DNA from 3 places in the Shewanella sp. AC91-MNA-CIBAN-0169 genome. Region 1 is predicted to be linked to each of the others. Evidence: predicted binding sites of a transcription regulator. Region 1 holds the regulator's gene; each other region holds the start of a gene.
What was found. Region 1 encodes sigma-54, which starts transcription at its own class of promoters, with help from an activator protein. Its sites were predicted from a motif close to GTTGGCACGNNNNTNGNNT; they were not measured.
Positions count from the first base shown of each region.

Region 2: norV (anaerobic nitric oxide reductase flavorubredoxin) is a predicted target of sigma-54. The motif match lies at 5,143-5,161, and genes of this name have one in related genera.
Region 3: flgB (flagellar basal body rod protein FlgB) is a predicted target of sigma-54. The motif match lies at 1,865-1,883, and genes of this name have one in related genera.

Region 1 covers NZ_JBEOPM010000026.1:57,556-64,922, forward strand. The annotation lists gene lptA (lipopolysaccharide transport periplasmic protein LptA) at 1-74, shown strand, start outside; gene lptB (LPS export ABC transporter ATP-binding protein) at 71-802, shown strand; gene AAEY98_RS18445 (RNA polymerase factor sigma-54) at 945-2,429, shown strand; gene hpf (ribosome hibernation promoting factor) at 2,455-2,742, shown strand; gene ptsN (PTS IIA-like nitrogen regulatory protein PtsN) at 2,745-3,188, shown strand; gene rapZ (RNase adapter RapZ) at 3,185-4,048, shown strand; gene AAEY98_RS18465 (HPr family phosphocarrier protein) at 4,069-4,344, shown strand; gene mgtE (magnesium transporter) at 4,856-6,220, shown strand; gene AAEY98_RS18475 (hypothetical protein) at 6,741-6,893, shown strand; gene AAEY98_RS18480 (transposase) at 6,913-7,164, shown strand.
Region 2 covers NZ_JBEOPM010000007.1:152,027-159,393, forward strand. The annotation lists gene AAEY98_RS08720 (MATE family efflux transporter) at 1-97, opposite strand, end outside; gene AAEY98_RS08725 (ion transporter) at 158-988, opposite strand; gene AAEY98_RS08730 (L,D-transpeptidase family protein) at 1,155-1,658, shown strand; gene AAEY98_RS08735 (VOC family protein) at 1,711-2,313, shown strand; gene AAEY98_RS08740 (GNAT family N-acetyltransferase) at 2,745-3,203, opposite strand; gene AAEY98_RS08745 (hypothetical protein) at 3,225-3,536, opposite strand; gene AAEY98_RS08750 (GNAT family N-acetyltransferase) at 3,707-3,973, opposite strand; gene AAEY98_RS08755 (hypothetical protein) at 3,984-4,196, opposite strand; gene AAEY98_RS08760 (PH domain-containing protein) at 4,423-4,791, opposite strand; gene norV (anaerobic nitric oxide reductase flavorubredoxin) at 5,226-6,740, shown strand; gene norW (NADH:flavorubredoxin reductase NorW) at 6,737-7,367, shown strand, end outside.
Region 3 covers NZ_JBEOPM010000002.1:146,975-154,341, forward strand. The annotation lists gene AAEY98_RS03090 (chemotaxis protein CheV) at 1-874, shown strand, start outside; gene AAEY98_RS03095 (CheR family methyltransferase) at 947-1,780, shown strand; gene flgB (flagellar basal body rod protein FlgB) at 1,917-2,315, shown strand; gene flgC (flagellar basal body rod protein FlgC) at 2,318-2,734, shown strand; gene flgD (flagellar hook assembly protein FlgD) at 2,759-3,541, shown strand; gene flgE (flagellar hook protein FlgE) at 3,602-4,975, shown strand; gene AAEY98_RS03120 (hypothetical protein) at 4,983-5,105, opposite strand; gene flgF (flagellar basal-body rod protein FlgF) at 5,227-5,970, shown strand; gene flgG (flagellar basal-body rod protein FlgG) at 5,982-6,770, shown strand; gene flgH (flagellar basal body L-ring protein FlgH) at 6,780-7,367, shown strand, end outside.

The DNA of each region.
Region 1 (7,367 bases):
AGAATTTCCAAGACGAGTCAGCGCCAAAGCAAAAACTCCCTGAAATTCCTGTTAACAAGCAGATCAAACCATGACCCAAATTACCTTAACCGCTGAAAATCTAGCTAAAAGCTATAAAGCTCGTCAAGTTGTTAAAGATGTGAGCTTAACGGTTAAAACCGGCCAAATTGTCGGTCTTTTAGGCCCCAATGGTGCAGGTAAAACCACCACCTTTTATATGGTTGTCGGCTTAGTAAAAAGCGATAAAGGCCGAATATTGATTGACGATGACGACCTTACTGCCGATCCAATGCATTTGCGCGCCCGCAAAGGTATAGGTTACTTACCACAAGAAGCCAGTATTTTCCGCAAGCTCACCGTTTACGACAACATAATGGCCGTACTGCAAACTCGCAAAGAGCTCAGCACAGACCAACGTATTGAGCAACTTGAGCACTTACTCGAAGAGTTCCACATTACTCACATACGCGACAGCCAAGGCATGTCGTTATCGGGTGGTGAACGTCGTCGTGTTGAAATTGCGCGCGCTTTAGCTGCTAATCCAAAATTTATTTTGCTTGATGAGCCCTTTGCTGGTGTTGATCCTATTTCGGTCATCGACATTAAAAAAATCATCCAACAACTTAAAAACCGCGGTTTAGGGGTATTAATTACCGACCATAACGTACGTGAAACGCTAGACGTTTGTGAGCGAGCCTATATCGTTAGCCAGGGTAATTTAATTGCCGAAGGCACACCAGATGAGATATTAAGTAATCAACAAGTTCGAGCTGTGTACTTAGGTGAACAATTCAAGCTATAGTTACTTTACTGGCCTTTTAGTCTAGCTAACTCATTTCATTGAACGATACCTAAACAACGTTAAATGTCATTGATGTTTATGGCAATCTATTACAGTTCGAGATTGTCATTTTTATGGAAAATCATCTAGGGATAAGCGGTAAATGAAAGCGTCACTCCAACTTAAAATGGGTCAACACTTAACCATGACCCCACAATTGCAGCAAGCCATTCGCTTACTGCAATTATCGTCATTGGAGCTACAGCAGGAAATCCAACAAGCATTAGATTCAAATCCATTGCTTGAAATAGAAGATGAGTTTTCTGAAGCAAAAGACTCCTTAAAAGAAAACCGCGACCAAGCGGATACAGACTTTAGTGACAACAGTATTGTTAATGTCGAAAAAGACACTTCCACCGTCGACATAGCAGAATCCATGACCAAAGAAACCATGGATGATTTAGCCATGGATACCACATGGGATGAAGTATACACAGCCTCACCTATGTCAGGTTCAGGCAGTGCAAGCATGCGCGATGACGACATGCCCTTTCAAGGTGAAACCACCGAAGGTCTGTACGAACACTTAGAATGGCAAAAAAATCTCACTCCATTTTCAGACACCGATCTCGCCATTGCCACCGCCATTATTGATGCCATTGATGAACGCGGTTATTTAACCCAAAGTACCGAAGATATTCTCGAAGCCATGGGTGATGAAAATGTGGAACTAGATGAGGTTGAGGCGGTATTAAAACGCGTTCAACACTTTGATCCTGTGGGTGTTGCAGCACGTGATTTAAGCGAATGCCTATTTATTCAATTAGCGCAATACTCTAACGACACACCCCATATCGATAATGCCCGTTTGTTAATTAAAGGCTATTTAGAGTTAATTGCTGGCCGTGATTTCAGATTATTGATGCGTAAAACAAAACTAAAAGAAAATGAGTTACGTGACGCAATCACTCTAATCCAGACACTCAATCCTCGTCCGGGCTTATTAATTACCCCCATGGATGATGAATACGTGATTCCCGATGTCACAGTATTAAAGAAAAATGGCCGTTGGGTAGTAGAGTTAAACCCAGACAACATGCCTAAAATTGGTGTTAATCAGCAATATGCAGCCATGGCTAGAGGCAGTAAAAACCCGTCGGATAGTCAATTTATTCGAGGCCATCTGCAAGAGGCTAAATGGTTTATTAAAAGTATTGAAAGCCGTAATGATACTTTACTTAAAGTGGCAAATTGCATTGTGCAATTTCAGCAAGGCTTTTTTGAATATGGCGAAGAAGCCATGAAGCCTATGGTGCTCAATGATATCGCTGAAGCTGTAGAAATGCATGAATCGACCATTTCACGAGTCACCACACAAAAATATATGCACACCCCTCGAGGCTTATTTGAACTAAAATACTTCTTCTCTAGCCATGTCAGTACTGACGATGGCGGGGAATGCTCATCAACGGCCATTCGTGCTTTTATCAAAAAGCTGGTTGCCGCAGAAAACCAGAAAAAACCACTGAGTGACAGTAAAATGGCTCAGCTTCTGGCAGAACAGGGCATAAACGTTGCTCGTCGTACGATAGCAAAATACCGTGAAGCAATGATGATCCCGCCCTCAAACCAACGTAAGAGTTTATAACCTACTAGGCAATGGAGGATTTTTTATGCAAATAAGTCTGACTGGACGTCATGTCGAAATAACAGAATCTTTACGTGAATACATCCACAGTAAATTTTCAAAGCTTGAACGACACTTCGATCAGATCCATAATGTACACGTTGTGCTCAATGTAGAAAAATTACAACAAAAAGCAGAAGCCAAAATCAACATTAATGGCGCAGAAATTTTTGCAATGTCAGAAAGTACTGATATGTATGCTGCAATAGACGCCCTGATCGATAAACTCGACCGTCAGGTAATTAAACACAAAGAGAAGAATACAAAACACTAACGATGGAACTTTGTACCATTCTGCAGCCGGAATGCACTACCTGTGCCACACCGGGCAGTAAGAAAAAAGTACTGGAACTCATCAGCAATTTAGTCGCTGCCCAGTACCCAACCCTGTCTTCGCAAGAGGTTTTTGAAAGCCTGTTAGCGAGAGAGAAAATGGGTAGCACAGGTATAGGAAATGGCATTGCGATACCTCATGGTAGATTAACGACCATCGATCACCCTATCGCGATATTTATTAAATGTGAAGAAGCCATTGCCTTTGATGCAATCGATAAGCAACCCGTGGATCTTTTATTTGCTTTGTTAGTACCTGCAGACCAGTGCCAACAACATTTAGGCACGTTATCGAGCATGGCCCAAAAGTTAAGCGATAAGCAAATATTGAAACAGCTTCGTAAAACTCACGACGCAACAGAACTTTATCAGGTTATTACTGCATGAAACTAGTTATAGTATCGGGACGTTCAGGCTCAGGGAAATCCGTTGCCCTGAGAGTATTAGAAGACCTAGGATATTATTGTGTTGATAATTTGCCTTTACCACTCATTGGCACATTATTAGCCCAGCTTAAAGGCAGTAATGATTTGGTTGCGATTAGCGTTGATGTTCGTAACATTGCAGAACAAGGTAAAGTGCTTCAAGACCAATTGGCACTACTTCAAAATGACACTGAAATTATCAGTTTCTTTTTAAATTCCAATGACAAAGTATTGCTTAAACGTTACAGCGAAACACGTCGATTACACCCGTTATCTAAAAATCATATTTCACTGCAAGAAGCGATAAAACTAGAAGGCCGTTTACTTGAGCCTATCGCAAAAATTGTTGATCACTATATCGACACTTCTGCGCTAAATATCTACGAATTAAGCGACCAAGTTAGGCAAATATTATTAGGCAGTGTTGATAAAGAGTTAGTGATTAACTTTGAATCTTTTGGCTTTAAACACGGCATGCCGACAGAAGCAGATTTTATGTTTGATGTACGCTTTTTACCCAACCCACATTGGGAAATAGAACTGCGTCCATTTACGGGTTTAGATGAGCCCGTACAAGAATTTTTAGGTCGTCAGCCATTAGTTAATAAATTTATTTGGCAAATTGAAAACCTATTTGAAACTTGGATGCCGCATTTAGAACGTAACAATCGCAGTTACCTTACCATCGCGATTGGTTGTACTGGTGGTCAGCACCGTTCGGTATATATTGCAGATCAATTAGCAAAACGATTTCGACAAGGCAGTAAACACACGGTTAATGCTCGCCACAGAGAATTAAATATCAGTGATACTAATAACTAAGTGAGCATAGGATCGCGTCAATGATCAAACTTGAACGCCAAGTGACCATTTCAAATAAATTGGGCTTACACGCCCGTGCCGCCACAAAACTCGCGATGTTAGCGGCGGATTTTGATGCTAACATCACCTTAACTCAAGGCGAAAAAAACGCCAGCGCAGCTAGCGTACTTGGGCTATTAATGCTTGAAAGTGGTATCGGTAAAATGATTACGGTGACAGCTCAAGGCCCAGATGCTGAAGTGGCATTAAACGCAGTGTGCGATCTCATTAATGCTAAATTTGATGAATCTTGTTAATTTTTTAATCGCATTGAATTTATAAATAGCCTGTAATGTGTGAATAGCTGCAAGTTACTCATGCTTTAAGCCACCGTCATCCTTATTTTATGCGGCCTCTAAATGACTAGGCCATACTAACCAAACTGTCACGACATTGATGATCACCAGTAGACATCAGTCCCTCAAAAATATTAGCCCTTAGGTTTATCTCTCGCAGTTGATACCAATCTCATTAGTATCAGTTCATCCTGCGGGAGTTAGCGTTTAACATGATAAAGACATTACCGCTTCTAGCAACGGATCCAGTGCAACTCTGTTTCCGTGACGTGGTACGTCTATAGTATGTAAAGCAGCATTGGCTGCTGCAGAATTTCACCGCAGAAGTCATTTAAGTATTTTATTTCTGCATTTCATTGTCTTACGTAAAGACAGCTATTTCTGCATTTATACGCCTTGAACTGTACAACCTGAGAAACCCAGAATAATGACATACTGAATAATATAAGTATGACGAATAGGAAGTAGATATATGGGTAAAGAGTACCTAGACAATGAGATAACAGAACAACGTCTCAATCAACTCGTTCAAGCACTAGACAGTGGTCTGTTTGTCCATGCCCGTAACATGCTACATACCATGTCACCTAACGATGTCGCCCTTATTCTCGAATCATCACCGCCCAAAAATCGTCAGGTGTTATGGCAACTCATTGACCAACAATATGCTGGGGAAATTCTTGACGAATTAGGTGAAGAACTTAAAGATTCACTTATTAGCAGCATGACACCAGAGAAGCTTGCCCAGGCCACAATAGGCATGGATACAGATGACATGGCCTATATTCTTCGCAGTTTACCCGATGATGTTTACAAGAAAGTGCTCAAATCAATGCGAAGCCAAGACCGGGATAGAGTAGAGCAAGCATTGCGTTACCCAGATGATACTGCCGGCAGTATCATGAATACTGATACCGTCACCCTAAGACCAGATGTCAATATCGAAGTGGTATTACGCTATTTACGTCAACGGGGAAATTTACCTGATACGACTGATACTTTATATGTTGTGGATCGCCATGATCATGTTTTAGGCGGAGTAAGATTAGCTGATTTACTCACATGCGATCCAAGCGTAACGGTCCGCAGTATTATGGACACAGAATTAGAAAGTATTCCTGTAGAGATGTCCGATAAAGATGTGGCGCAAAAATTTGAACGGATGGATTGGATATCTGCCCCAGTCGTCGACAGCCAAGCAAAATTGCTTGGTCGAATTACTATCGATGACGTTATTGATGTCATCCGCGAGGATGCCGAACATTCAATGATGGGAATGGCAGGGATGGATGATGATGAAGATACCTTTGGCCCTGTGCTTAAAAGCACTCTGAGACGCTCTCTATGGCTAACCATCAATCTATTTGCAGCATTACTAGCCTCATCTGTCAGTAACATGTTTGAAGGTACCTTAGAGCAATTCGCCACCATCGCAATTTTAATGACCATTGTACCGAGTATGGGAGGCGTTGCGGGTAATCAAACCCTAGCACTCGTCATCCGCGGGATTGCACTTGGGCATATTGGCCAAAGTAACTCACGCTGGTTAATTGGTAAGGAATTAAGCATCGGATTATTGAACGGTTTAATGTGGTCTGTATTGGTCTTTTTTGCGGTATGGCTTTGGAAAGACGACATCGCATTAGGTGGATTAATTGGCAGTGCCATGCTGATTAATATGACGGTAGCAGGCTTTGCTGGCGCCACTATCCCCATAATGTTAAAAAAGCTAAATATCGATCCTGCGTTGGCGGGGGGTATGGTGTTAACGACGGTAACAGATGTCGTTGGCTTATTTGCATTTTTGGGCCTAGCCACATTATTTTTAATGCACTAAATCATTGATTTAAATCGTACATATCATGTCGTCCAACGAAATTGCGCTATCTAGTGCAATTTTACGGACGTCGGCGGCGTCTCTATACACATAAGTCTTTTTCACACATAAGCTCATTTACCAAGCGCTTAGTACTCTGATCACTTTTGCAGCTATGTCTGCAGCCTCACTTTATTAACGTTTTTCAAACCATCAACTGGCAACAACTCATTCGGTGAAAACCTTGCCTTCATCTTGTCATTAAGGTGACCTTTTTTTGCCATATTTGTCATCCATACTGCGCTACGACAATCACAACCGTAATGTGTTGCCGGCAGCACATGCTCACCACATTAGTGCAATTGCACCAATCTGGTTGACTACTCAAAAATAACAAAACTACAGGTAATATGTAATATACTGATAAATAACAACTAAAAATATTTATCAAAGTTGGCACAAGCTTTCCATATAAGAAATACGTACCTACTAAGTAGTAGTTTATTTTTTAAGCAGTCCATTGTAATTGTAGGAGATAGCGATGAATAAAATAACCGTAATACGTAGCATTATATCGATAAATGTCATGGTCAATAATGTCATTGCACAATGCCGCCAAAACATTTTTTTCTTAGCACATCTCGGTTGCAGTCAGTGGGATGAAGTTGAAACTCGCTCAGGTAAACATAGATAAATCGGAAGGAAATTATTTGATGAATATGTCAAATGCAAGACAGTATCCAATCGACTTACAAAGACAAGTGATTAATGAGGTCAAAAACCATAATCGATTATTATCCGACGTAGCAAAACAATATGGCGTGTCGGCTAAAACGGTTTATCAATGGGTGAGAAATAACGATAGTCGCCAAACTGAAAGCAAGGGCGCGATCGTATCAGAAATAGCCTATTTACAACAAAAGATTGCCCAGTTAAGTCAACAATTACAAACAATGGCAAGTTAGTAACATTAACCGTTTTGGCAAGGATGTTTGATCGTATTAACAACTCGTCCCCCAGCAAGTTGATAACACAGCAACAAACATTCTAATAAAAAATAAGCGCAAAATATCTTGCATCCTTGCCGCTTTATTGCTCTACCGTTAGCCGTCAAGAAGACAGCTAACACAACAGTTCAGGCGTTATTGGGTCCCCAGACTCTATAATC
Region 2 (7,367 bases), on a different contig from region 1:
CGACCACAAAAAGTGCCGAAATACCCACAGCAGCAGTAGAGCTCATCACCAGGATATGGCGTAAAATGGAACCCTCAACAAATTTAGCAGCGGTCATCAATATCCTTGTGTGTCTATAATAAAAATCAAATCTAAATCAGCTTTACAGGCTGTAACCCTAGAGTTTTTCAAGTTCGCTACCACAATGATTACAATATTCAGCATCTTTATCGTGGCCTTTTTTGCCACAATTGCTGCATTTACGTAAATCACGGGTTCTGACCATTTCATGTGAAATTTCAGCGGTTAAAATACCGGTGGGGATCGCAATAATCGAATAACCAATCAGCATAGTAAGTGCCGCAATCCCTTGGCCCAATGGCGTTTGCGGCGTAATATCTCCGTAGCCAACGGTGGTAATGGTCACTACGGTCCAATACATGGACTTAGGAATGGAAGTAAAGCCATTGTTAGGGCCTTCAACCACATACATAACCACACTTAACACCATAATAATCAGGCTTACCGAGAAGAAAAACATAAACACTTTTCGACCAGACTGCACCATGGCTTTAAGCAATATTTGGCCATCGCTTAGGTATCGAAGTAACTTTAATACTCTAAACACCCGGAATAAACGCAGTACTCTTAACGCTAACGCGACATTGGCACCAGGGAAAATCAACCCTAAAAAACTGGGTAAAATTGACACTAAATCCACTACACCAAAAAAACTGCGTGCATAGTGTAACCGATTAAGCGAGCAATAGAGTCTTAATATGTACTCAACGGTAAACAATACCGTAAAGGTCCATTCGGCGATACTAATATAGTCACCGTAAAGGGAATTAACATATTCTGTGGTATCGATAAAAATCAATATCACACTCAGTACAATACAGACCATAAGGGCAATATCGAAACGTTTTCCTGCTGGGGTTTCGGTACCAAAAATCACACTTCTAAGCTGTTTTTTTAGTGGACTGTCAGATTTTTCTTCGATATTCATCTTATTATTCACTGTCTCGGGTAATAAATTGCAAATAAACTCGGTTAACTAATATCAATTAACCCTTGTTGTCGTTAAAATCTAACATTGACTGTCGAGTTTTAACATTCGAAATAGGGTCATTTTACAATAAAAATTAAAAAGGTCATTGGTTTACGGAGATTTCATGCGCGCGTTGTACATAATATTTATAGCCTTAATTTTCAGCCCGTCATTGGCGGTTGCCTCTTCAAGCCAAACTACAGCAAAAGTAGATTTAGTTGTCGTCAATAAATCTGAATCACGCTTATCTGTCATGCGTGACGGAAGAGTGATTAAAAGTTACCTTATTGCCATGGGCGATGTGCCAAGTGGTCATAAGCTTAAAGAAGGTGATCAACGTACTCCGCAAGGTCGTTATGTATTAGATTATAAAAAATCTGATAGTGCATTTTATAAATCGATTCATATCTCTTATCCCAATGAAGAAGATAAATTACGAGCTGATGCATTAGGCATTAGAGCCGGTGGCATGATTATGATCCACGGTGAAAACCCTCGTTCAACTTTACCGCCAGAAGAAGCACAAAAGTACAACTGGACCAATGGATGTATTGCCGTCACCAACAAAGAAATGGATGAATTGTGGCAAATGATTGATGCTGGTACACCGATTGAAATATGGCCATAAGCTTATTCAAGCTCAACCATACCATTTTTTGCTTTGTTTCTTGGGTTATTAAATGAATTACCAACATCTACAACATACTTGGGCAGACTTTAGCCAGCGCATAAGCGCGTTTATTCATCGGTTAGGTTTAGACAACTTAGCATTGAATTGTGATCATGCTGCTCTGCGGGTGAACGATAATCAAACAGCGCAGTTACTCGTCGATGAATTTAGTCAACACGGCAAAATCATCTCTAATAACATCATCAACGGTCGGCCGATTTTAATCATTAAATTAGCCGAACCATTAGTTATCGGTGCGATGAAAATTCAATGTGTTGAACTGCCCTTTCCATCTGACAAAGTCTATCCGGTTGAAGGTTGGGAGCATATCGAATTAGTGTTCCCATCACAGGCACAAACCTGTGATGAACTCGTCGCAGAGCTTATTGAAAAAGTGCCACTACTGGCTGATGTTATTGCGGGTAATACTATTGCAGGTAATACTATTGCAGGTAGTGACGAAAACAGTGATATTAAAGTTAAACAAAGTTCGCCAAAAGGTGATAAAGAGCGCCTTGCTAACCCAACTATCGCATTTAAGGCCAATGGCATTTGCGTTAAAGTACACCCGCACGATATTCAAAAAATTGTTGAGAGTGAACAAGCCTGCTAGGCATAGTACTAATAACGCTTTGTCTGGAAACTGCAGCACTAATATAAAACAAGCCAAACTCAGTTATGCCAATGCTATAACTGAGTTTGGCTTGTTTAGATCAATGATAGAAAGGTTGTAAATCATTAAGCTTTTCAAAACCCATTTAGAGGTCAGTTTTTATGCTTAATTAAAAATCTTAGCGCTAAGTAATGCAACACAGGCAAAGCTGTGTATGCCAGTAACAATGAATCAAACAAAAAAATCCACTTTACAATAACCCACTTATCTTTTCCTGTGCACAAGCTATGGCTAAAAAATGCTACACACTCACCTTCTGGGGGTCATTAATATTACGATGGCAATGCCAAAAATAATGAAGAAGAGTAATAGTCGCTTACACATTTCATAAATTAGCGCTTTGCTAGGTTTTACCTTTATCACAAATCAATTTACTCAATTAATCTTGTCATAAACAAGCTATTAGGATCTAGTTCATAGTCCGCAAATGGGCCGCTGTAATCAAATTGATGTCGTTCATACAAACGCCTTGCTGGCGCAAAAAAATCCATCGATCCAGTTTCCAAACTCAACCGCTGATAACCACAAGACTTAGCTACGCCCAATATGTGCGATAACAATGCCGATGCTACTCCTTGGTTTCTCGCCATTGCAGCCGTTCGCATAGACTTAATTTCGCCGTGGGTTGGCGTTAACTGTTTTATCGCTACGCACCCAAGTACTATGTCACCTTGTTTGGCACACCAAAAAGTAATTGATGGATGTTTTAAGGCTTCAATATCTAATGCATGAACACTACCCGGTGGCGATGTTGCATACATGTCAGCCAAATGTGCTTGCAGTAACTCAACCACGCCAGAGCCCTGTAAATCATCAATCATAATATCCATGTGCCAAGGCTTCCTTTTGAACTATGACCGTTTATGAAATGCATTTTTATCGAGTAGTTTAATCACCAAATCGATACGTTTATGAGCTAAATAATCATCTCGATGGCTAAAGCCAATCGCGACAAATAACAGTAGCAACCACACAAAATTTTGTTCTACTAATAGGTCTACTTTTGCAATATATAAAATAGCGCCAATAGTCGCCAAACACATCAGCCATTGGATTAACCAAGTATATGGTTTGGGTCTCAGTTTATCTAAATCTAAACGTAAAGCGGTAATGCTATCCGTTTCATAAGATTGGATAATATTATCTGCTTGAGATTCATTCATTTTTACACTCCATTGTAAAAGCCACTCAGTTAATGAGCGAAACGTGGTTAATTAAACCGTTGCGACAATACCCTAAAAGTGAGTCGTGTCACCTAGATTTTATTGAAAACGATTTTACTGAAAACTATTTTGCTGAAAACGTCGATTTTATTGAGAACATGACTCATTTATTAACCACATAACTCCAGTATCATGGTTTGAGTCAGTAATGCACTACCCTCTCGTAGAGTCTGTGTTTCACCAGCAGCAACAAAACCAATTGATTTATAGAGATTAACAGCGGCCTCGTTAACAATAGTAACCTCTAAGCAAACGACTTTTCGATTAGATTTTTTGGCCCAATCAATAATGCTATTCAGTAATAACTTACTAAGTCCATATCCGCGCGCGCGTGGTGACATCCACATTTGATACACATGTGCAGCATCAGTATCCATAGGACTAGAACTATGGATCTGTCCCCCATGCTAAGCCTACGGCGACGCCATCAAGTTCAGCGATCAGTGGCAATGCATGCTTTGCTCGATTGCTTGCATTAAGACGAGAAATCCACTCTTCGTCGGTAAATTCAGCTTCTCGTTCATAAGTCGAGCCAAACGAATCTGGCGAGTCTTGTAATGCTAATAAACGTAACCTTCTATAGATTTCCCAATCACTCATCAGCAACACTCTGATTTGAACATTAGCCATATTTACAATTTTACACCCCACGTTTTAGTCTTTCTCGACGCCAGATAACTGACGAAACGACCCACTTAACACTCCTCAGTTTCAGCATTAAATTCTAGACTAAAATCATATTTTACAACAGATTAAACCTTAATGGTTCGTTTGTTGAAATTATCAATTTATTAAGCAATTATTGACAATAGCGGCATTTGCAGACCTATAATAAATAACCTGAGATTATTTTTGATATCTCCAGCATTGAGGCCTTACCAGTAAACTCAAACCTAACTTTGCCTATCGCTGAAAAGTATATTTCTAGTTCGGAATCGAGATCGAATGTCCCCGATGTTTCAATTGAGTAAGCGACAATATTTTTGTAAGGCAAAGATGTAAAATCTTTTTTACTTCCTGTAATGCCTTGAACATTAACAGCGATAATTCTTTTACTGGTAAAAATGACACCATCACGCATGGATTTATATGAATCAATGACTCGTTCATCATCGATAAGTAAATCGCGGGCTTTGTCTGCAAAATCAGAATTCTGCTTCAGTTTGAAAAAACCTTTATTATTAAAATCTATCATCTAACATCCTTTTTATATCTGACATCCAAAGGGATTGAATTAATACAAATTTTACGACATAAACAGCTCAGTAAATTTCGTGGTTATCGTATTCTAGTGAATAGCCTTAGCTTAATGTAATAACAATAACATTACAAAATGCAGCTGAAGCAAGCATTTATCCCAGTTTGTATTAGCTGATAAATAGCGATAAAGCCTGTGATTGGCATTTCATCAATAATATCGTTTTATAACACAATAAGAAGTCAATATGACACTTATATGTCATATAAACAATAAAGAGCATGTCTTTATGACATCAATAAAATTCACTAAAAAAATATTACTTTCATATAATCAATAAGATAAACAGTTGGCATGCACTCTGCAATAACGAAGTTAACTTTTGAAATATCTCTATCAACTTTAACTTCTAATTTATTACAGGTGTACATATGACAATTCACATTAAAAATAACATCGATTGGGTCGGACAACGTGACTGGGAAATATTGGACTTCCATGGTACTGAATATAAAACCACCAAAGGCACCAGTTATAATAGTTACCTTATTCGTGAACAGAAAAATGTCTTAATCGATACTGTTGACCATCGTTTCAGCCTGCAATTTATCCAAAACCTTGAGATGGAAATTGATCTCGATAAGATTGATTACATCGTCATTAACCATGCGGAAGAAGATCACTCAGGTGCCTTAGCGGCTTTAATGGCTAAAATTCCTAATACCCCGATTTACTGTACCGAAAATGCTATCGACTCTATTACTGGCTTACATCACCATACAGAGTGGAATTTTAATATCGTTAAAACCGGCGATACCTTAGACATTGGTAACGGTAAGCAGCTGGTGTTTATTGAAACTCCGATGTTGCATTGGCCTGACAGCATGATGACCTATTTAACAGAAGATGCTGTGTTGTTTAGCAATGATGCGTTCGGTCAGCATTACTGCGATGAGCATTTGTTTAATGACGAAGTAGACCAAATTGAATTGATGGATCAATGTTTACGCTATTATTCCAATATTTTAACCCCGTTTAGCTCGCTGGTTACCGCCAAAATTAACGAGGTGCTAAGCTTTAACCTGCCTGTAGACATGATTGCTACCGCCCATGGCGTAGTGTGGCGCGACAACCCAGCACAGATTATTCATCAATATCTGCAATGGGCAGATAACTATCAGGAAGACAGAATCACCATTTTTTATGATTCGATGTCTAATAACACCCGCATGATGGCCGATGCCATTGCTCAAGGCATCCACGACGTTGACCCTGTTGTGTCGGTTAAAGTGTTTAACGTGGCCCGTCATGATAAAAATGACATATTAGCTAACGTGTTCCGCTCCAAAGGTATTTTGGTAGGCTCATCAACCATGAACAATGTCATGATGCCGAAAGTCGCGGGAATGCTAGAAGAGATCACAGGCCTGCGCTTTAAAGATAAAAAAGCAGGTGCATTTGGAAGTTATGGCTGGAACGGCGGCGCCGTTGACCGTATTCACACCCGTCTTACAGATGCCGGATTTGAAACCATTGTCGGCTTAAAAGCAAAATGGCGACCAGATGGTAAAGCGATGCGCGAATGCCGTGAGCACGGTCGCCAGATAGCTAAAAGCTGGGCATGGCATGATTTAAGTAATGTAAAATCCATTTCACCGGCATCGCTAGCTAAGAGCGCTCAAGCCACTGTAACCACTAAGCCAACTCAAGCAACTCAAGCAACTCAAGCAACCAAACCGACATGTACAACAGCGACGGCAATGAGTGATTCACAAAATATGCTCTGCACTGTGTGTAATTGGGTATATGAGCCAGTATTGGGTGAGCCTAATCAAGATGTAACACCAGGTACACCGTGGAGCGAAGTGCCAGACTTTTTCCTTTGCCCAGATTGCGGCCTTGGCAAAGATGTTTTTGTCCCTATCGCTGAGAGGAAAGCATCATGAGCGCCCCCATCATTATCATCGGTAGCGGCTTTGGCTCATATCAACTAATCAAAACCATTAGACGCACAGATAAGCATTTACCGATAACCGTGTTCACCCTTGATGAAGGCCACGATTATAATAAACCGGACTTGAGCCATGTATTTAGTAACAAGCAAAACAGTACGGACTTAATCCGCCTTACTGCACAAGAGTTTGCCTCCGAGAATAATATTACTCTGCATGCTTTTACCAAGGTTGATTGCATTGATAGTGAACAGCAAGCGGTGTTTGTTGAAGGTGTTGCTTACCCTTATACAAAACTGGTGCTAGCAACAGGAGCAAAAACCTTTGTGCCATCAATGCTTGGTAACGCAACAGACAGTGTGGTCACCTTAAACAGTCTTAGTGAGTTTAATAATGCGCAGCTGCAACTACAAAATGCACAACGTGTTTTGGTTATTGGAGCGGGTATTATCGGCACTGAAATAGCCATGGATCTTAATCGCAGCGGTAAAAACGTAGTAGTGGTTGATCCAAGTCACGGCGTGATGGCAACCATGCTGCCAGATTTAGTCGCCAGTGTTTTACAAAAGAAGATGGTCGATAACGGTGTTGTATTTGAGTTTGGCCGTACCATTAGTTCGC
Region 3 (7,367 bases), on a different contig from region 1:
GCAAAACAGACTCGAGCTGCTATTGTTTAGGCTTAGCGGCCGTCAACGGTTTGGCATTAACGTGTTTAAAGTGAAAGAGGTTTTGCAATGCCCACCACTGACTACGTTGCCTAAATTAAACCGTTTTGTTAAAGGTGTTGCTCATATTCGTGGCTCAACCATTTCCGTTATCGATTTAAGTGCCGCAACGGGTGGACGCCCACTGACATCAACAGAAAATTGCTTTATTATCATTTCTGAATATAACCGAAGTATTCAAGGCTTTTTAGTCAGTTCAGTTGAACGTATTATCAACATGAATTGGGAAGCCATTATGCCTCCACCGCAAGGTTCTGGCCGCTCTTCTTATTTAACTGCTGTGACAGAGATTGAAGGTGAGTTGGTTGAGATTCTAGACGTTGAAAAAATTCTTGATGAAATTTCACCGGTTAAGACTTCTATCAGTAAAGAGCTCAATGAAGCATTAACTATTGATAGAGAACAGCATTATCATATTATGGTTATTGATGATTCTGCTGTAGCACGTAAACAAATTATTCGTTCGTTAGAGTCATTAAATCTGCAAATCGATACCGCTAAAGATGGTAGAGAGGCGCTGGAAAAACTGAAAAGTATTGCCGCAGAAATGGATGATGTTTCAGTTGAAATTCCGTTAATCATTTCTGATATTGAAATGCCTGAAATGGATGGTTATACCTTAACGGCTGAAATTCGTAATGATCCAAAATTAAAGAATATCAAAGTAGTATTGCACACATCATTAAGTGGTGTATTTAACCAAGCGATGGTACAAAAAGTAGGGGCTAACGACTTTATTGCTAAGTTTAACCCCGATGAGTTAGCCGCAGCGGTTAACAAACATTTAAGTTTATAAACCTTTTATTATTGCAAAATATTGCAAAATATTGGAGGTTGAGTTCATAGGCTTACCTATTAGGAAGATAATGTGACAGATAAATCACTTGCTGAAGCAGAGTACAATCAATTTAGGCTGTTTTTAGAACAGCATAGCGGTATTGTGTTAGGTGAGAACAAACAATATTTAGTCCGCAGTCGTTTAGCGCCTTTGATGGGGAAGCATAATTTGCCTTCTTTGTCTGAGGTAGTTAAAAAGTCGATGAAACCGATAGAACGACAACTGCGCGCTGAAGTGATAGATGCGATGACCACCAATGAAACGTTATGGTTTCGAGACCGTTATCCATTTGAATTACTGCACAATACTCTATTGCCTGAATACAGTAAGCTTGGCAGACCATTAAAAATTTGGTCGGCTGCGTGCTCTTCAGGTCAAGAACCTTATTCGTTGGCCATGACGGTGTTGGAATATCAACAACGTAAACCTGGTGCTTTACCAGGAGGCGCGACAATTCAGGCAACAGATTTATCACCTTCTATGCTAGATCGTTGTAAAAATGCTGAATATGATGGTTTAGCACTTGCTCGTGGTTTGTCTGAAGAACGTAAACGTCAGTTTTTTGATGCTTTACCTTCGGGTAACATGAAAGTTAAAGATAATGTGAAGCGATTAGTTAACTTTAGAGCCCATAATCTACTTGAAAGTTATAGCCTATTAGGTAAATACGATATTATTTTTTGCCGCAATGTGTTGATTTACTTTGCTCCTGAGGCAAAGGCTAAAATTTTGCGGCAATTTGCTGCCGCACTTAATCCTAAAGGTATTTTATTTTTGGGTGCGTCAGAATCTCTTGCGGGATTAACCGAAGAATTTAATATGGTTCGCTGTAATCCTGGAATTTATTATCAAAAGAAAACCTAGATAATATAATAGCTTAATCTATTTATCATGCCGGCATTCGTCGGCATGTTTGTTTTTATCTTTTATTCCCTCATAAATTAAATTGTTGGCATAACCTTTGCTTTATTTCTACCAGTTAGCTGATGGAGGCAATTTTATGGCGATTAATTTCGATAATGCATTAGGTGTTCACCAATACTCTTTGGGCATTCGAGCTCAAAGAGCAGAAGTGATTTCAAGTAATATCGCCAATGCCAATACTCCTCATTATAAAGCTCAAGATGTCAATTTTGCTTCTGCTATGCAAGCGGCAAGCTCGCATCAGACAGGCTTGAGTATGAGCCAAACCACAGAGAAACATTTTGATTTAACGGCGTTAAGTCAACAGCATGTTCAATATCGTATGCCAAATCAAGCTGATACTGGCGATGGTAATACTGTCGATACGCAGAAAGAGCAAGCAGCATTTATGCAAAATGCGCTCGAATATCAAATGTCATTAGGCTTTCTTGAGGGAAAATTTAGTGGCATGCGTAAAGCATTGCGAGGTGATTAATTATGAGTTTATTCAATATATTTAATGTTTCTGGCTCCGGGATGTCTGCACAATCTGTCAGGCTTAATACCACCGCCAGTAATATTGCCAATGCTGATTCTGTGTCTAGCAGTGTCGATAAAACCTATCGCGCGCGTCATCCTGTTTTTGAAGCCGAAATGCTAAAAGCCAATAGCCAGCAAAACAGTTCGCCTGGCGTAACAGTTAAAGGCATTGTCGAAAGTAATAAGCCATTATTAAAAGAATACTCGCCAGACCATCCCATGGCGGATGGTGATGGTTTTATCTATAAACCTAATGTCAATGTGATGGAAGAAATGGCGGATATGATTTCTGCATCGCGTTCTTACCAAATGAATGTTCAGGTAGCAGATGCCACAAAATCAATGCTGCAACAAACGCTCAGAATGGGTAAATAGTTTTGATTTTTCAAGGAGGCAGCTATGAGCCTAATTAATTCTTACAGTCAGTCTTTACCACAGACCTCTAGCAGTGTGTCAAATACTAGCGCAGTAACCAAGAGTTCAGTACAGAGCACTACTACGACAACAACGGGTAATTCGTTTCTTGATTCTATCCGCTTACCTGCAGAGAGCAGTGTTCCTGAAGCAAATGATCAGCTGTTAAAGCAGGAGGATTTCTTTGCTTTGCTCAGTCAACAGTTATCAATGCAAGACCCTTTTGAACCAGTAGACAATGACCAAATGATTGCTCAAATGGCATCATTCTCTACCGTTGATGGTATTTCAAATCTTAACGATGAGATTTTAAACCTCAATACGGTGATGAGCTCAAGCCAGGCATTGCAAGCATCGGGTCTTGTTGGTCGTAAGGTGTTGATCCCTTCTGACACAGGTGCTATTTCAGCTGAGAGTCCGACTATGAATGGGGTGATTAGTACGCCATCTGCCATCGACACGATTACCGTGAGTGTGCAAGATGCATCCGGACAGCTCATTAAAACCTTTAGTGTTGATGGCAGCGCCGGCGGGAACGTGGATGTGTCTTGGGATGGACTGGATAAAAATGGCTCGCCAGTAAAAGAGGGAATGTACTCTATTAAGGCGAACGGAAAAGTCGATGGCGAAGCCCAAGACTTAGCGGTATCTACTTATGCTCATGTTACCAGTGTGTCATTAGGCACTGTAGCAACTGGAGCAATATTGAATTTGCGCGGTGTCGGCGGTATTAAGTTATCTGACGTACTCGCCGTATCTGAAACTTAACATCATCTGTAGTTTACTAAATAAACTTGTTGATTATGAATAAAACCTTTGAGGTGAATTATGTCATTTAACATTGCATTGAGTGGTATCTCTGCCGCGCAAAAAGACTTGAACACAACGGCAAACAACATTGCCAACGTTAATACTGTCGGTTTTAAAGAGTCGCGTGCTGAATTTGCCGATGTGTATGCAAACTCAATTTTCTCTAACAGTAAAACTGCAGTGGGCGGTGGTGTAACCACTACTCAAGTTGCACAACAATTTCACCAAGGCAGTTTAGCCTTTACCAGTAACTCATTGGATATGGCAATCAGCGGCGGTGGATTTTTTGTTACCTCATCTGGAGTCGGTACACAAGATTTGTCATACACTCGCGCCGGTGCATTTAAAGTCGACTCAGACAACTACATGGTCGATGCTGCAGGTAATTTTTTACAAGGCTTTCCTGTAGATGACGATGGTAATTCAACCTCGGTTAGCTTAACGACTACTCAACCAATCCAAATCCCTGATACTGCAGGTAGCCCTGTTAAAACCAGCCTTGTTGAAATGCAAATGAATCTAAACGTAGGTGACGAAACTCTCGACCCTGCTAATTTTGATCCCGATAATTCTGACACCTACAATAATGCTACGTCGGTAACCATTTATGACTCATTAGGTGAGTCGCACATTATGACCACTTATTTTGTTAAACCTACAGGGGGGTCATATACCGGTGAAAGTAACTGGGTGGCATTTTATGCTGTTGACGGAGAACCCGTTGATGTCACCACTGCTGGAACTTATAGTACTGATACCACTGGTGATGGTGCTTCCGATAGTACCGCTACTGCAAGTGCAACAAACCCAGTAGATGGTACTGCCTGGAATGGTGCTGTGATTAAGTTTAACTCTGTTGGTGCTTACACTGGAAGCGACCCTGTTACGATTACAACAGAAGCTCTTGGAACTGCTGGTGCAGGTGTTTTAGACCCTGGTGCCGACGGAACCCAAACCCTTGAAGTTAGATTTGATAACCCAACTCAATACGCTTCGCCATTTGAAGTGACATCATTAAGCCAAGACGGTATTACCGTTGGCCGTTTAACCAATGTAGGCATTGGCTCTGATGGGTTAATTACGGCCAGTTACAGTAATGGCTCAACCGTGCCGTTAGCGCGTGTTGCGTTAGTACGTTTTGCTAACGAGCAAGGCTTAACTCAGGTGGGTAACACCTCATGGAAAGCCAGTTTAGATTCAGGTGAAGCGTTAGCGGGTGAAGCTAATAGCGGTACCTTTGGTAGCATTCAGTCTTCTGCGCTTGAACAATCAAACGTTGATTTGACCACAGAATTGGTTGATTTGATTACCGCTCAGCGTAACTTCCAGGCGAACTCGCGTACCCTAGAAGTGAACAACACTCTAAACCAAACGGTATTGCAGATCCGATAATTATTCATTACTCACCGTAATCGATAAGCAAGGTGTTGCCGTTGTCGGCAACACCTTGCCATTTAAGTAATATACCGCCACTACCACCATAAAACTCCTGTTTTTTTGACTCTAAATAATTCCCTTTCACTACCTCTACTCCTTTACATTCAGTGTGTTGAATATAACTCTCCTGCAATAAACTCCATTGGCACGATGTTTGCTTTAACTCTACATATATTCATTTTGCAGAAAGTTTGACGGAGCAAAAAATGGACAAATTTCTTTATATTGCCATGAGTGGCGCAAAGCAGGGGATGAATGCCCTAGCAGTGAGTGCGAACAATCTTGCTAACGCCAATACTGATGGATTTAAAGCTGACATGGTCCAAGCCCGTTCAATGCAGGCATTTGGTGAAGGCTTGCCTTCACGGGTATTTTCGATGATGGAAAGCCCAGGCAGTAATTTTAACGGTGGTCCTATTAAAACCACGGGTCGTGACCTTGATATTGCGGTTAAGGGTGATGGCTGGCTTGCAGTGCAAGCGGCAGATGGTTCTGAAGGATACACCCGTGCGGGCAGTTTAAAAATTGACAGTACAGGTTTGTTGTTAAATAGCAGTAACCGCCCTGTAATGGGAGCTTCGGGTCCTATTGTGTTACCCATCCCGGTTGAGAAAATAGAAATTTCGGCCAACGGTATTATTTCAGTCCGTCCACAAGGGGCAACCGCTGAAGTGATAGAAGAGGTCGCGAGGATTAAATTAGTTAATCCGGGTAACGAAAACCTAATGCGCGGTGAAGATGGTTTGTTTCGCCTTACAGCCGGTGGTAATGCGCCAAATGACCCCGGGGTTGAAGTTGAAAGTGGCGCAGTTGAAGGCAGTAATGTCAATTCCGTGCATGAAATGGTCGCTATGATTGATATTCAACGTCAATACGAAATGCAAGTCAAAATGATGAAGAACGCTGAAGAAATTGATCGGGCGTCCACTTCCTTGATGAGAATTAGTTAGGAGTAATTATTATGATTCCAGCGTTATGGATAAGTAAAACAGGTGTTGATGCCCAGCAAACAAACATCGCGGTCATTTCTAACAACGTGGCTAACGCCAGTACGGTTGGATTCAAAAAAAGTCGCGCTGTGTTTGAAGATTTGCTGTATCAAACCGTTAATCAAGCCGGTGGCGTCAGTGCAGACAACACCAAGTTACCCAATGGTTTAAACATTGGTGCCGGTACTAAAGTGGTCGCCACCCAAAAAATGTTTACCCAGGGCAGCATGCTCACCACCGACAACTCATTAGATTTAATGATTGAAGGCTCAGGCTTCTTTGAAGTGCAAATGCCAGACGGCACCGCAGCTTACACCCGTAATGGTCAATTTAGCCTGGATGATACCGGCCAAATTGTGACCCCAGGTTCAGGTTATGTGGTGCAACCCGCCATTACTATTCCAGATGATGCCACAAGTATTACCGTGTCAGCAGAAGGTGAAGTGTCGGTGCAAATTCCAGGTACTGCCGAAAGCCAGGTTATTGGCCAGTTAACCATGACCGACTTTATTAATCCGTCAGGATTAGACCCATTAGGGCAAAACTTGTATACCGAAACGGGTGCAAGTGGCACACCTATTCAAGGTACAGCGTCGCAAGACGGCTTAGGTTCTATTCGCCAAGGAGCACTAGAAACGTCTAACGTGAATGTAACAGAAGAGTTGGTCAACCTTATTCAAGGTCAACGTATTTACGAGATGAACTCTAAAGTTATCTCAGCAGTTGATCAGATGCTGTCTTATATTAATCAGAATCTCTAAGGAGCTAACATGATTAAATACATTGCGTTAGCCTCAGTAGTGTTATTGGCTGGCTGTAGTTCTACTGCCAAGAAACCGATTGCTGATGACCCATTTTATGCACCGGTATACCCAGATACCGTTCCTACGCAGGTGGCGCCAACGGGATCTATTTATCTTGATAGCCAAGCATCAAGCTTGTATTCCGATATTCGTGCGCATCGCGTCGGCGACATTATTACCGTGACCTTAAAAGAGTCTACTCAGGCGTCGAAAAGCGCCAATAACGAAATCAAAAAAGGCTCAGATTTAAGTGTAGAGCCCATTTATGCCGGCGGTAAAAATATTTCCATCAGCGGTGTCCCAATTGATTTGGGTTACTCCGACAGCATGAATACCAAGCGCGAGTCTGACGCCGATCAATCTAACAGTTTAGATGGCAGTATTTCGGCCAATATCATCCAAGTGCTCAGTAACGGCAACTTGGTGATCCGCGGTGAAAAATGGATTTCTATTAACAACGGTGATGAGTTTATTCGTGTCACCGGAATGATCCGCAGCGAAGACATTAATCCAGACAATACAATCGATTCGACACGAGTGGCTAACGCTCGTATT